4 regions of the Nostoc sp. UIC 10607 genome follow, and region 1 is predicted to be linked to each of the others. Evidence: predicted binding sites of a transcription regulator. Region 1 holds the regulator's gene; each other region holds the start of a gene.
What was found. The regulator NtcA, encoded in region 1, controls nitrogen genes in cyanobacteria. The targets are predictions, from matches to a motif close to TNTGTANNNNNNNNTACANA.

Region 1 (3,154 bases):
CTCCCTCTGTCATCAAAGGTTTAGCTGCACCACTTAACTGCACCAGCGAGTAGGTACTAATTTCTAAGGCGGTGTTGAAGCCAGAACGAGAGGTTTGGCTAAAATCTCCACTCAAATCGTCTTTGCTAGCAAAGGCAAGACAATGGATGAGGATGTCTAGCTTTCCCCACTGATTGCGGATTGTTTCAAAGGTAGATTGAATCTGTTCATCATTTTGGACATTACAGGGAAGAAATAAGCTGGGGTTGAGGGGTTCTACCAACTCCGCAACTTTTTTCTCCATTTTGCCGCGTTCATCCGGCAGGTAGGTAATACCCAGGTTTGCTCCGGCTTTATGGAGCTGTTGGGCGATGCCCCAGGCGATCGAGCGGTTATTGGCAATACCTGTAACAAGAGCATTTTTTCCAGTCAGATTCAGCATAGAAATTGTTAATGCGATCGATCATTAGGAGCATACTAGAATCTGAGGCTAGTTTGTCTTTGTTTTACACAGGATTTGCAAAAATGAATATTGGTAAGAGTGTTTGCTGTGACAAAAATCTTGATTTTTTCTAAAGATATTCTCAAAATAACTTTATTTGTTCTTCAAAAAACCTTTTGAATGCAGCTATTGGAAGTACTTATCAACAATTAGTAGCTGAAAGGATCAACAATTATGTATCATTATAAACAAAGAGTTATGAAGAGATTAGTTTGAGTATAGGAAAGTACAAAAAGGTTGACGGTGCTATATTCATTTTTCGGGTGTATTCTTAGGTAATCAGTTTTTGTTTTTCCGGCATTGGGTAGGGGAAGGGAGATGATCGTGACACAAGATAAAGCCCTAGCAAATGTATTTCGTCAGATGGCGACCGGGGCGTTTCCGCCAGTTGTGGAAACGTTTGAACGCAATAAAACGATCTTTTTTCCTGGCGATCCTGCCGAACGAGTTTATTTTCTTTTGAAAGGTGCTGTTAAACTTTCCAGGGTGTACGAGGCAGGAGAGGAAATAACGGTAGCGTTGCTACGGGAAAATAGTGTTTTTGGTGTTTTGTCATTGCTGACGGGAAATAAGTCGGATAGGTTTTACCATGCGGTTGCATTTACCCCTGTGGAATTACTGTCAGCACCAATTGAACAAGTGGAGCAAGCACTCAAGGAAAATCCAGAATTATCAATGTTAATGCTGCGAGGTCTGTCTTCGCGCATTTTACAAACGGAGATGATGATTGAAACTCTCGCTCACCGAGATATGGGTTCTCGGTTGGTGAGTTTTTTGCTAATTCTTTGTCGGGATTTTGGCGTTCCTTGTGCAGATGGGATCACAATTGATCTGAAGTTATCTCATCAAGCGATCGCAGAAGCAATTGGTTCGACTCGTGTTACTGTTACTAGGCTACTAGGGGATTTGCGTGAAAAAAAGATGATTTCTATCCACAAAAAGAAGATTACTGTGCATAAACCTGTTACCTTAAGTAGGCAATTCACATAAATGCAATTGGAGAAAGGGGAATCGGCGCGTGTTCTATTTTCAAAAATGACACCAATAGCTAGAGGTAAATCTAAAAATTGAGTAATTTCAGCTATTGCCAATTTCCACTTCTTTCCAGACAATGCTTAAAAGTAGTAGGCTGTATCTGGAAGGATTTCGGTAGCTAAAGATGACCACCGGATACATCCTCATCGCAGCAATTTTAATCTTGGGAGGCGTAATTGCAACCGTGGGCGATCGCATCGGCACACGAGTTGGCAAAGCCCGCCTCTCACTTTTTAACCTTCGTCCGAAAAATACTGCTGTACTGGTAACTATTTTTACGGGCGGTTTGATTTCAGCATCAACCTTAGGAATTTTATTCGCTGCCGACGAAGGCTTGCGAAAAGGAGTCTTTGAATTAGAAGATATTCAAACAGACCTCAGGCAGAAGCGGGAACAGCTAAAAACCGCAGAAGCTCAGAAAAGTCAGGTAGAGAGTGAGCTAAATCAAGCAAGAATTGCCCAAGCAAAAGCACAACAAGAATTGCAGGTAATCAATCAATCTTTGCAGGCGGCGAATGCCAAACAACGCCAAACACAAGCTCAATTGAACCGCACCATTAGTCAACAAGCCCAAACTCAAACTCAACTCCAACGCACTCAAGGTCAGCTAGAACAAGTTGTAACTCAGTACCAAAAAGCTATAGCTGAATTGCAAAGCGTTTACAATCAGAGAAAGGAGCTACAGGCGGCAGTTGAACTACTGAAGACAGAACGTCAAAGACTTTACGCTGAAGCTAAAAAAGCTATTGATGAAGCCAAAGCAGCTATTGAAAAACGCGATCGCGAACTCGCTAACCGCCAAGAAGCTGTAGAACAGCGCGATCGAAAAATCGCCCAACTGGATCAACTAATTCAAAAGCGTAATCTAGAAGTTGCAGCGCGAGAGCAAGTAATTGCCAAACGGGAATCTCGCCTCAAAGAATTGGAAGGACAACAGGAGCAACTAGAACTGGAAGTTGCAAGGTTAGAAAAATATTATCAGTCCTACCGCGACCTGCGTCTGGGTAAGCTAGCTTTAGTTCGCGGTCAAGTTCTGTCTGCTGGTGTAGTTCGTGTGACCCAACCGAATGCTGCCCGTCAGGCAGTGGTACAACTTTTACAAGAAGCCAATCGCAACGCCAACCTGGAATTGAGTGAACCTGGTGCAAATCCTGCAAATGCAGAGCTAATACGCTTCACTCAGGAGAGGGTTGAGAAATTGAGCAAGCAGATTGAGGATGGTCAAGAATACGTGGTGCGAATTTTTTCCGCTGGTAATTATGTCAGAGGAGAAAAGCAGATAGAATTTTTCGCCGATACAGCCCGGAATCAATTGGTTTTTTCGGGAGGCGCGGTGCTAGCCACAACTACTACCGATTCCAAAACCATGACATCCTATCAGTTACAGCAGCGGTTGGAAATACTGATTTCTGCTTCCCAATTTCGGGCCCGTAACGCCGGAATTGTCGAAAATGTCCAAGTAGACGGGACTTTTTTACGCTTTGTCAATCAATTAAGACAGTATAATCAACCCTTGGAGATCAAAGCGATCGCAGCAGAGGACACTTATACAGCTGGACCCTTGAGAGTAAGATTAGTGGCAATAGTCAACGGACAAATTATTTTTAGTACTTAAAAAAGTATTTGCACACTGTTATT
Region 2 (3,154 bases), on a different contig from region 1:
GTGCAATTGCACCGCAAATGAATGGGCAAGTTAAAACCCTAGTGGATCAGTTCAACCTAAGCGCCGCAACCATCCGCGCTGCTTGTGCAGAAGCTATAGGGCAGTTAGCACAAACACCGGAAAACGATATCACTAGCATTTTATGGGATGCCTGCCGTGTGCAAGCACGTCCGCGCTTGGATGAACTCGCCCAGCGAATTGAGCCATCTGGTGATTGGGAGGACTTAGTATTACCAGAGGCACAGAAACAAGTTCTCCGGGAAATTGCAGCTCATGTGCGTCAACGGAGTACTGTATATAACAATTGGGGGTTTGCTGCGAAGAGTGCGCGAGGATTGGGAATCAGCGCTTTATTTGCAGGTGCTAGCGGCACTGGTAAAACCTTGGGAGCAGAAGTGCTGGCCCATAAATTGCGCCTCGACCTTTATCGCATTGATTTATCGTCGGTAGTCAGCAAATATATTGGCGAGACAGAGAAGAATTTGCGCCGGGTATTTGATGCTGCTGAACAAGGCGGGGTAATTTTGTTATTTGATGAAGCTGACGCTTTATTTGGCAAACGGAGTGAGGTTAAAGATGCCCGCGATCGCTACGCAAACATCGAAGTTAGCTACCTATTGCAACGGATGGAAAGCTACCCAGGTTTAGCAGTCCTGACTACGAACTTGAAGAGTGCAATTGATACAGCCTTTCTGCGGCGCATTCGCTTTGTAGTGCAGTTCCCCTTCCCGGATACAACGCAACGAGCCGAGATTTGGCGACGCGTCTTTCCAACCGACACACCAACCGCAGATTTAGATGCTCTGCAACTAGCACGACTTAATGTCGCTGGGGGTAATATCCGTAACATAGCCTTAAATGCAGCTTTCCTCGCTGCCGATGCTGGGGAACCAGTGCAGATGAAACACGTGTTGCGGGCTGCTCAGACAGAATATACCAAATTAGAGAAGCCTTTAACTGAGGCGGAAGTTGGGGGGTGGATGTGAAAGAGGCAGGAGGCAGAAACTCTTTATATGTGATGCGTGAGTCCTGCGTTTTGTACCTTACTTAAAAAGCAAGCTGCTGTAAGTGAAGAGTTGTAGTCAGTGTGAGTGGTTCACGTTAGCAGAACTTGAAGCGGTTCTTGCCAATCTAGGTGCAACTGTGAGTGGGCATTGCCGCTATTAATGGCAATTTCTATCCAGCCGTGACTGCCAACTAAAGCTATTATATCTCCCACGTTAACATCACTGTAAGTTTCACAGCCTGGTATACTCAACCCCGCAGCCTGCACAGACCAAGTTTTGCCTTGTACGTAACTCCCTGCAATGTTGCTCACTAAGTTGCCAAAGTGGTCAATATATTGAATGCAACCCACTACACCAGTGGTTGTTTGCTTACACTCGCCTATATCCAGTTTTACCAAACTTGCTGGCTCAATTTCTTGTCCTAGCTGTTTGAGGGAGACACCACTAGCAAGATTAGCTCCCACTGGTGCAAAGATATCTCTACCGTGAAAAGTTTTGCTTGGTTGAGGAGTTTGCCAATAGTTAAGATTTGTGAGTTCGACGGCTGCGATCGCAGGACTTTGACTAAGTACCCCGCTAAAGATACCATTATCTGGGCCTACCAAAAACCCTTGAGCAAATTCTACTGCGATCGCTCGTCGCTTGCTTCCCACACCCGGATCTACTACTGCCACATGCACTGTGCCAACGGGGAAATAGGGACAAGCATTCATCAGGGAAAACCTGGCTGCGGCTATGTCTTGCGGTGGAATTTGGTGCGTTAAGTCTACCACCGTCAGTCTGGGGTTAATTTGGGCTATGACACCCTTCATTATGCCTACATAAACATCGCGATCGCCGAAATCACTCAGTAAAGTCACGAGTGGTTGTTGACCTATCTGCTTTTTAGACATATTTTTGCTAAAATCTACATTAATTCAGAAATTTCTGTAGCAACAGCTACAAAATATATGCTATGTTAAGAATACCAGACATAAAGCAAAAAATTAAAGAAGGTAATCATTATGAATCAAGGTAGACTACAAAGTGTCAGGAAAGCACAAGAAACTCACAGAGAGAATATTCAAAAAAGCCTAGAGCATCGCTTGCAAGTAGCCAGAGCAAAGGGCGACGAACAACTGATTCGTCAACTAGAAGCTGAAATGAGGTATTCCAGCTAAATCAAGTTTTCATTGTTCTTAGTTTGTTGTGTAACCCGCTATAGCGGGTTTTTTGTTTTTAGGAGGTTTTTTAGTAATTTCTCTCTTACAACGTTTTAACTAACCCAGTTGCATATAGAAAACAAAACTGTGATCGCGGCGATAACCAAATGTCACCAGACCGAAGAGTTTTGCGATCGCTCTGGAGTATACACCTCCTTTAGTTGACTGTTGTCTAAAAACTGTATTCAAAAATACAGTTTTTGGACACTAGCTCAAGCCACTTCCCGTAGCTGTGACGGTAGACTCACCTCTGGAAATGAAAGTGAGAGTTGTTCGGCTTGAGGTACTGCGGCCTGTTCTAAAACTTGAACTTCGATATTCACGCTCACCAGATAACTGCCTGTATCAGCACCAACCGCTTCAGCAATTAATTTAGCAATGTCTGGGCGTTTAGCAGTCAGCGGGTCACGTAAAATACACCGATCCCATTCATGCTTGGCAGTCGGATTGAGGTTGAGAATGTAATGCTTCATCATCGAACTAACCCTTGAATCCATCTTCCAGAAGGTTTTCACAGAGCCGTTATGCATTTAACTAGGCTTTGTGGACGCTATCTTTATTATAGTATATTTGTACTAAAATGGGTGATATCTGAGTGAAAAACTGGGGGATACAGACCATTACTAGGAGCGCACAAGTGAGCGTTAGCCATATTCTTGTGCTACATCCCATTTTTTTAGGGGCTGTGTTTTAATTCAGAGGGGAATAATCAAACCGCTTCGTAAAGTCATTTCGTTCTACTTATATACCAACTTATATACCAACAACTCTTTATCAAAGCGCGATGCCGTTCACGGAGCATCTCGTAGAGAAGGCGGGAAAAGCCAACGCCACATTTATTTATTCCCTTATTCTCAATCAAATTTGGTAGCGGGTGTGAATTCCAAATTTACAATTCAAGAAAATCTGTCCATAGGTAATTTCTAACATCAAGCTATTGCAACT
Region 3 (3,154 bases), on a different contig from region 1:
TACTAGGGGTGAATTCTGTTGAATTTCAGTTATTAGTTTTAGCTTTCGCTCTTGGGCGATCGCTTTGGCTGATATTAATAATGGTTCTAATATATCTGCTAACGAGCAGTCAACTGCTTTATCTCCCGTTCCCGGTAATAGTAGCGGCGGTTTAGCATCTTTTTGGATAGTTGCTTCTACAAATACTTCATGTTCAGGGAGATGTAGTGGTGCTAAATCTGCCTCTGTCAAGTCAATTACTTGATCAAATTGTTGCAGCAATTCTTGGAGGCGATCGCTTTCCCGCACAATACTAGTTGCTACATCCCGGTTAGCGTCTGCTGGGCTGAGTCGTTTCAATAGCAGTTTGCCAAAAGTCCGCAACGCTGTTAAGGGGTTACGAAACTGATGCAACAGGTTATCCAGCAAATCCCGTTGTTTTTCTTGGAGAATTTGTTGTTCATGCAACTGCTGCTCAAACCATGCTCGCCGCTGATCTAAAATACAAGCGATCGCTAATGTTTGGGCTATCCGTTGAATCTGACTTTCCTCATGTTCATTCCATGCCCGGTCTTCCCTACCTGTCACCAGTAACCCCATCATCACACCCTCATAAATCAGAGGTAAAACAATTTGATTACCACTAAGTAAGTATTCTTCTTTTAGATGGGGTTGAGATGCATTTGGGATCTCAGACTCTGGTGACGAGGTTGGAGATTCTGATCCTGTTGTCAATAACCTTCTCTGATGATTAGGTAATATAAACACATTTCCAACTTGAAGTTGATTGTGTACAGTCGCTTCAGCAGTCTCCTTCCCTGGCGGTAATAATGCTGTTTCCGGGTAAATCACTACAGGAATCAGTTTTGCCTCACCTGAGGGAGTCTCTACCAATTCTTGTGTCAGGTACACAATACTTAAAGTTGCTCCCAGCCCTTGGGTTAGCAGCGCTATTTGCTCTCGACATAGAGCAAGAAAATCGGAACTGGCAGACATTAACATTTTTTAGCTCTTGCTCAAGATTACAGATTTTGAGGCATGATGTAAGAGAGGATACTTAATTTTTACCTCACTCATTTAATAAAGCTTAACTAAAATTTTCTTAGCGATGGTTTGTACCAAGGGATTATATCCTTTGGTGATTTTCTTTTCCCTATCTCCAAAGATATTAATTTTCTTACATTAAAAGGTTAAAAACTATTGATATTTTGAACTAGAACTTATATAATGACGACGGATTTTGTAGCTATCACTACAATCTATAGCTTGAAAGAGGAGGACAATAGATTGGCAAGGAGACGCAAAAGGAAGAGTCGTCGTCGTCAGGAAGGACGACGCATTTTGGAACATGTGCCTCAATATAGCATCGAAAGTGGCGAAGAAAAGCCTGTGACAGCAGCGAGAAGATTCATTCAAGCTGAAGGTATTTTGCCACCGGCTTTGCTACTCGTAAAGCGAAATGAACACACCACAGACCGTTATTTCTGGGCAGAAAAGGGACTGTTTGGTGCTCAATACGTAGAGGAAAATCATTTCTTGTTTCCTAGCTTGAGGGTGTTAGAACCTTCGCCAGGTCAAGAACCTCTTGCTTTAGCTAGTCGGTGAACTATAAATGGTCATCTTACGCATTGAATGTGGCTCCTGACTAACATTAACTGGCAAAATTGCTAAGTTTATGCAGAATTTAATTTTTTTTTAGTTTGGAGCTGATTTGCTTTTTAAGGCTAGTCCAGGTAGTTGGAAAGTCAACTTGTCTCAAACCACGCTATGTTGCATGGGTTGATACTATTTTGATGATGCAGAAGGGAGTGGGTATAGAGCCAAGCGCATCCAAAAGCGCTAGTGAAGTTGCGCTCTTATGCCGTAAATTGTTAACCAAGCTCTGTCAACGAATTTAAGTTAATGAATTTAAATTTTTCCCCACGACAAAAGTTGTGGGGAAAACTGACAAAGCAGAAGTCTTGATTTCCTCCTTCCTACTTTCCATTGCCTAAAGAGTAGGTCAGGTCAGAAGTCTGCATATCATAGTTAATAGATGGTCATAAAAACCAACAATTATTCAACAGCCTTGAGATGTAGAGTCCTCTGTAACTCACTAAGTTCATCTCGATGGCCAACTACAGTGATCTTACTTGAGGAGGTTTGTTCGCTCTGAGTTGTTTCTACTTTGAGCGACACCTTCTCAAGTCTTCCAGATTTTTTCCAATAAAATAGACCACTTAAAGGCGACAGCAGTACCATAGCCAAAATAAAGCTACTGAGCTTAGGAAAAAGCAGGTATACGACCAGAGATAGACAAATAATACCAGTAGCTGCCAGCAGAGTTAAAAATATAGCTAAGAACCAACTGGGGCGAACATTACCTTCAAAAGTCACTTTGTTTTGTTCTCGGTCTACCGCTGCCACTCGGTAAGACCGCGAGCGAAAATAATCTTTTAATTGAGACATTAAAGCAGCTTCGTCTTGCTCAGATACCATTTGCGCTGTTTCTATGCGGTCTTTAGTCGAGGCACGAATAAAGAAAAACAGCCCAACCGATAACAACAAGGTTAGCAGGAACGTAGATGGCAGAATAGCAGTATCCATAACTAATTGTTACTGTTTGACTGGAGGAGACTTATTCATTATCAATATCAATTATTCGTTACTTTGTCCTCCTGTTGATGTAATCTTGCCAAAGAAAAGCTAAATCCTGCGCTTGAACTTGCCACTCTGGAGAAACTTGGTACATCCGCCTGGGGCGTCCTCGTCCTTCCAGTTTCTTCCAATATCCAGTGATTGCCTTTTGGTCTTCCAGAAATTTGATTGCACTATAAAGTACGGTATCCGAAAGCCTAGAGGTGGGATATTCAGTTTCTAATTGCTCAATCAACTCGGTTCCGTAAGATTCACCTTGTAACAAAACAGACAGTATGTAACAAACTGCTACTTCCTGACAAAGGTAAGTTGGCGGAGGATTCTCAAAGAATTGATATATATCCTCAAGTTTCATGGTTAGTGAATGGCTAAAAAAATGCCTTAGGGTACGGTCTACAATCCTTGTAGTCAGTATACAGTGCTACTGCTAAGTGAGTAACGTATATAAACCTACTTAGACTAGATATCCATTGCGTAAATACCAAATAATTACCCACGCCTGTGAAGTTGTGGGACGAGTTTGCGAGTTTTAGGGGCA
Region 4 (3,154 bases), on a different contig from region 1:
TGGTAATTCGAGCAGGATTAATGGTAGTCATGGGGGATTCGCTAAACAGGGTATGGGGCATCGGGCATTAGTCATTTACTTTGGACTAATGACCAATGACTAATGACTATTATGGAATTATCCTTTCCAACCTGCTGCGATCGCAGCTAAAATCGCACTGCCGAATGCTAATCTATACCAAACAAAAACCAAAGTGTTTTTGGTTTGTAAGTACTTGATCAAGAATGCAATTGATAGGTAGGAAAAAATAAACGTTGAAATAATCCCTACAATTAACAGTCCAACAATGTTATCTGGTAACTGTTGGGCTTGAAATAACTTGAATATTTTCAAACTCTTATACAGCGTAGCAATGGTAAGAGTTGGAAACCCTAACAAAAAGGAGAATTTCGCTGCTGTATCGCGTTCTAATCCTAAAAATAAGGCAGTCGTCAACGTCGATCCAGAACGAGAAACGCCTGGAATTAAAGCAAGAGTTTGTCCTAATCCAACTAAAATACCATCCCGAATTTGCAATGAATTGAAATCTCGCTTGCGAGTGCCAATTTTTTCTGCTAAACCTAGTAAAAGCGCCATAACAATTGACATAATGGCAATAATTAATGCACTCTCTGGAAGAATATCTTTCAAAAGAAAACCGACAATTAAAGCAGGCATTGTTCCTACTAAAATACCTACAAGAATTTTCCATTCTTCACGTTGCCAGTCTTTCTCTTTTAGTGCTTCGATCCCACCTTTGACAATACTATAAATCAGCGACCAAAAATATCCCAGAATTGCTATAACGCTACCAAATTGAATTGCATCAACAAAATCTTTAGAACCTAGCTCTTTCCAACCAAATACCTTTGTCACAATCAGAAGATGTGCAGTGCTGCTAATTGGCAGAAACTCTGTAATACCTTGGACAATACCCAAAATAAAAGCTTGAATAAACTCCATATGTAATTAGTACCTTTTTCTTGTTCTACACATCATTGTTTAGCTGATGATGTTGCTTTATATACTCTCCACTGCACCCAATCTTGTAGAAAATTCAACTTTACTGATTAATAACATCATCAAAGACGCTGGCCATGTTCTTATACCCACCTCAATAAGTCAACGAAATTTTGGTAATTCATCAAACTTTAATATTTAACGGACTGATGCTATTGACTTTTTAACCTTTAAATTGCACCCCTCACCTCTTTGTAGTCTTTCATTTACAAGGAACTACAGAGGAGTTCTATACGTAGTGGAAATTTAGGGAATTAGTCTGGCGGAGAATGTTTTGTTTAGTTTGCGCCAGTACTCCCTGAAATTTCAGTATAATTACAATGCCCTAGGGGGGGATTTTAAAATGTGATATCTTAAATAAGATAAAGTTTAGTAACAAATATTAAAAACTTTGATTAATAATACACTGTCCTCCTACACTGCTTCTACCCCTTCTATTGATACCGAGTTGGATTTAGCTGATACTGGGCAGAATGGTATCAGGCAATTGGAATCTACACTTTCCTCTTCTCCCTCTCTTCCCTTATCTATTTCTGCCCGACAAACTTGGTTAGTGTTTGCGGCGGCGGTGTTTTTAGTAACAGTACCAGTATTTGTAGAAGCACCAATAGTGCGATCGCTACCAAGTCTCAGTTTAGCGCTGGCAGCGTTTTGGGTGTGGCTAAGTTTTACCTTAATGTCACGTCCTGCAACTTATGTATGGGGGGATTTGCTCTTAGGATTTAGCTGGAGTTGGTTAGCAGGAGCGATTTACTGGGGCTGGTTACGTTGGGAACCTGTATGGCATCTGCCAGTGGAGTCTATAGGATTACCGTTTGCTTGCTGGTGTTTGGCGAAGAATTGGGGCAAGGTAGGTAACTGGTTTTATTTAGGTTCTTTACTAGGTACAGTCTTAACCGACGTATATTTTTATTTAGCAGACTTGATGCCCTATTGGCGGCAAATTATGAGAGTAGATGCAGATGGCGCACCACAAATCTTGCAAAATGCTCTCATGCAAGTACAAGCGCCTTGGGGACAAAGTTGGGCCATAGTTCTCGCCTTAGTCTTGTTGACAGTCGGGATTTTACCTTTAGGTCTAAAGCAAAGACACTGGTATGCCTTTAGTGGCGCGGTTTTAAGCACAATTTTGGTAGACAGCCTATTTTTGTTAGCTGCGATCGCAGCTTGAAGAAGGCAGGAGACCGGAGGTTGTAATGATCGTGTAGGCTTCTCTTACCGAAACTTTTTCCAGCCCAGTCTACGGCACATCAAGAATGATGCTGTAGATAATTAATTTGTTAAGAAATATTACATAATAGCCTATCACCATCAAGTCTTTTTGCTAGGGTTTTCGGTATTAGACATCGCACGGTTTTGTGTATGCTTGGGAAGTAGAATCAGCTACCCTGAAAAGATTTCGTCTAGCTGGGAATGCTACCGGGATCATTGATAAAAGTCTATTGCAGTTATGCAAGCACTCTTACCATGATGAAAATTTTTGGCAAAAGTACAGTCAAACCTAGTAACGGTAAATATTGTGGATATTAATACGCTGTATATTAGTTTCTGATGACTGCTGTGTTGATTAAGCTATCAGGTTTTGTCCTTTGTCTTTGGCACTCTGACTAATGACTAATGACTGCTGACGGCTGTTAGCTTAAAACTTTTATTTCTGTTTGATGGAAAGAGGTAGAAAATCGTGAAAGGATTGGCGCGTTTATTAACAGTGTTTAGTTTGTTACTTAGTTGCTGGGGATGGCTGGGAACAACTCAGATAGCCCAAGCTGCTAGTTTCAACAGTTTTGCTTTTCCTCAAGTCCCGATTCTGGCAATTGAGCGGCAAAATCGGGCAGATGCAAAGCTAGGAACGGAATTTGGTAAAAAAATTGATTTGAATAATACCAACGTCCGAGCTTTTCAACAGTATCCAGGGCTTTATCCCACCCTGGCGAAGAAAATCATCACGAATGCTCCCTACCAAAAAGTAGAGGATGTATTGGATCTTCCAGGATTGAGCGATCGCCAGAAACAAACCCTGCAAGCCAACTTGGATAAGTTCACGGTGACAGAACTAGAGCCTGCCTTCAATGAGGGAGACGATCGCTTTAACAACGGCATCTACAGATAACTGCACGTTGCAATTAACGTAGCAAATAGCAGCCCACTCCTGATT

Region 2: ACEYW6_RS10880 (S-adenosyl-l-methionine hydroxide adenosyltransferase family protein) is a predicted target of NtcA. The motif match lies at 1,934-1,953, and genes of this name have one in related genera.
Region 3: ACEYW6_RS08490 (DUF3155 domain-containing protein) is a predicted target of NtcA. The motif match lies at 1,219-1,238, and genes of this name have one in related genera.
Region 4: ACEYW6_RS21550 (DUF3120 domain-containing protein) is a predicted target of NtcA. The motif match lies at 1,369-1,388, and genes of this name have one in related genera.

Annotation. Positions count from the first base shown of each region.
Region 1 covers NZ_JBIQNW010000073.1:16,512-19,665, forward strand. Annotated here, with positions in the region: gene fabI (enoyl-ACP reductase FabI) at 1-421, opposite strand, end outside; gene ntcA (global nitrogen regulator NtcA) at 800-1,471, shown strand; gene ACEYW6_RS31435 (DUF3084 domain-containing protein) at 1,641-3,131, shown strand.
Region 2 covers NZ_JBIQNW010000009.1:35,598-38,751, reverse strand. Annotated here, with positions in the region: gene ACEYW6_RS10885 (ATP-binding protein) at 1-986, shown strand, start outside; gene ACEYW6_RS10880 (S-adenosyl-l-methionine hydroxide adenosyltransferase family protein) at 1,097-1,900, opposite strand; gene ACEYW6_RS10875 (hypothetical protein) at 2,012-2,167, shown strand; gene ACEYW6_RS10870 (hypothetical protein) at 2,267-2,398, opposite strand; gene ACEYW6_RS10865 (hypothetical protein) at 2,422-2,685, opposite strand.
Region 3 covers NZ_JBIQNW010000006.1:231,874-235,027, reverse strand. Annotated here, with positions in the region: gene ACEYW6_RS08495 (ATP-binding protein) at 1-981, opposite strand, end outside; gene ACEYW6_RS08490 (DUF3155 domain-containing protein) at 1,267-1,584, shown strand; gene ACEYW6_RS08485 (cofactor assembly of complex C subunit B) at 2,035-2,565, opposite strand; gene ACEYW6_RS08480 (PadR family transcriptional regulator) at 2,624-2,971, opposite strand.
Region 4 covers NZ_JBIQNW010000028.1:28,085-31,238, reverse strand. Annotated here, with positions in the region: gene ACEYW6_RS21560 (TIGR03279 family radical SAM protein) at 1-31, opposite strand, end outside; gene ACEYW6_RS21555 (undecaprenyl-diphosphate phosphatase) at 118-942, opposite strand; gene ACEYW6_RS21550 (DUF3120 domain-containing protein) at 1,391-2,170, shown strand; gene psbU (photosystem II complex extrinsic protein PsbU) at 2,681-3,109, shown strand.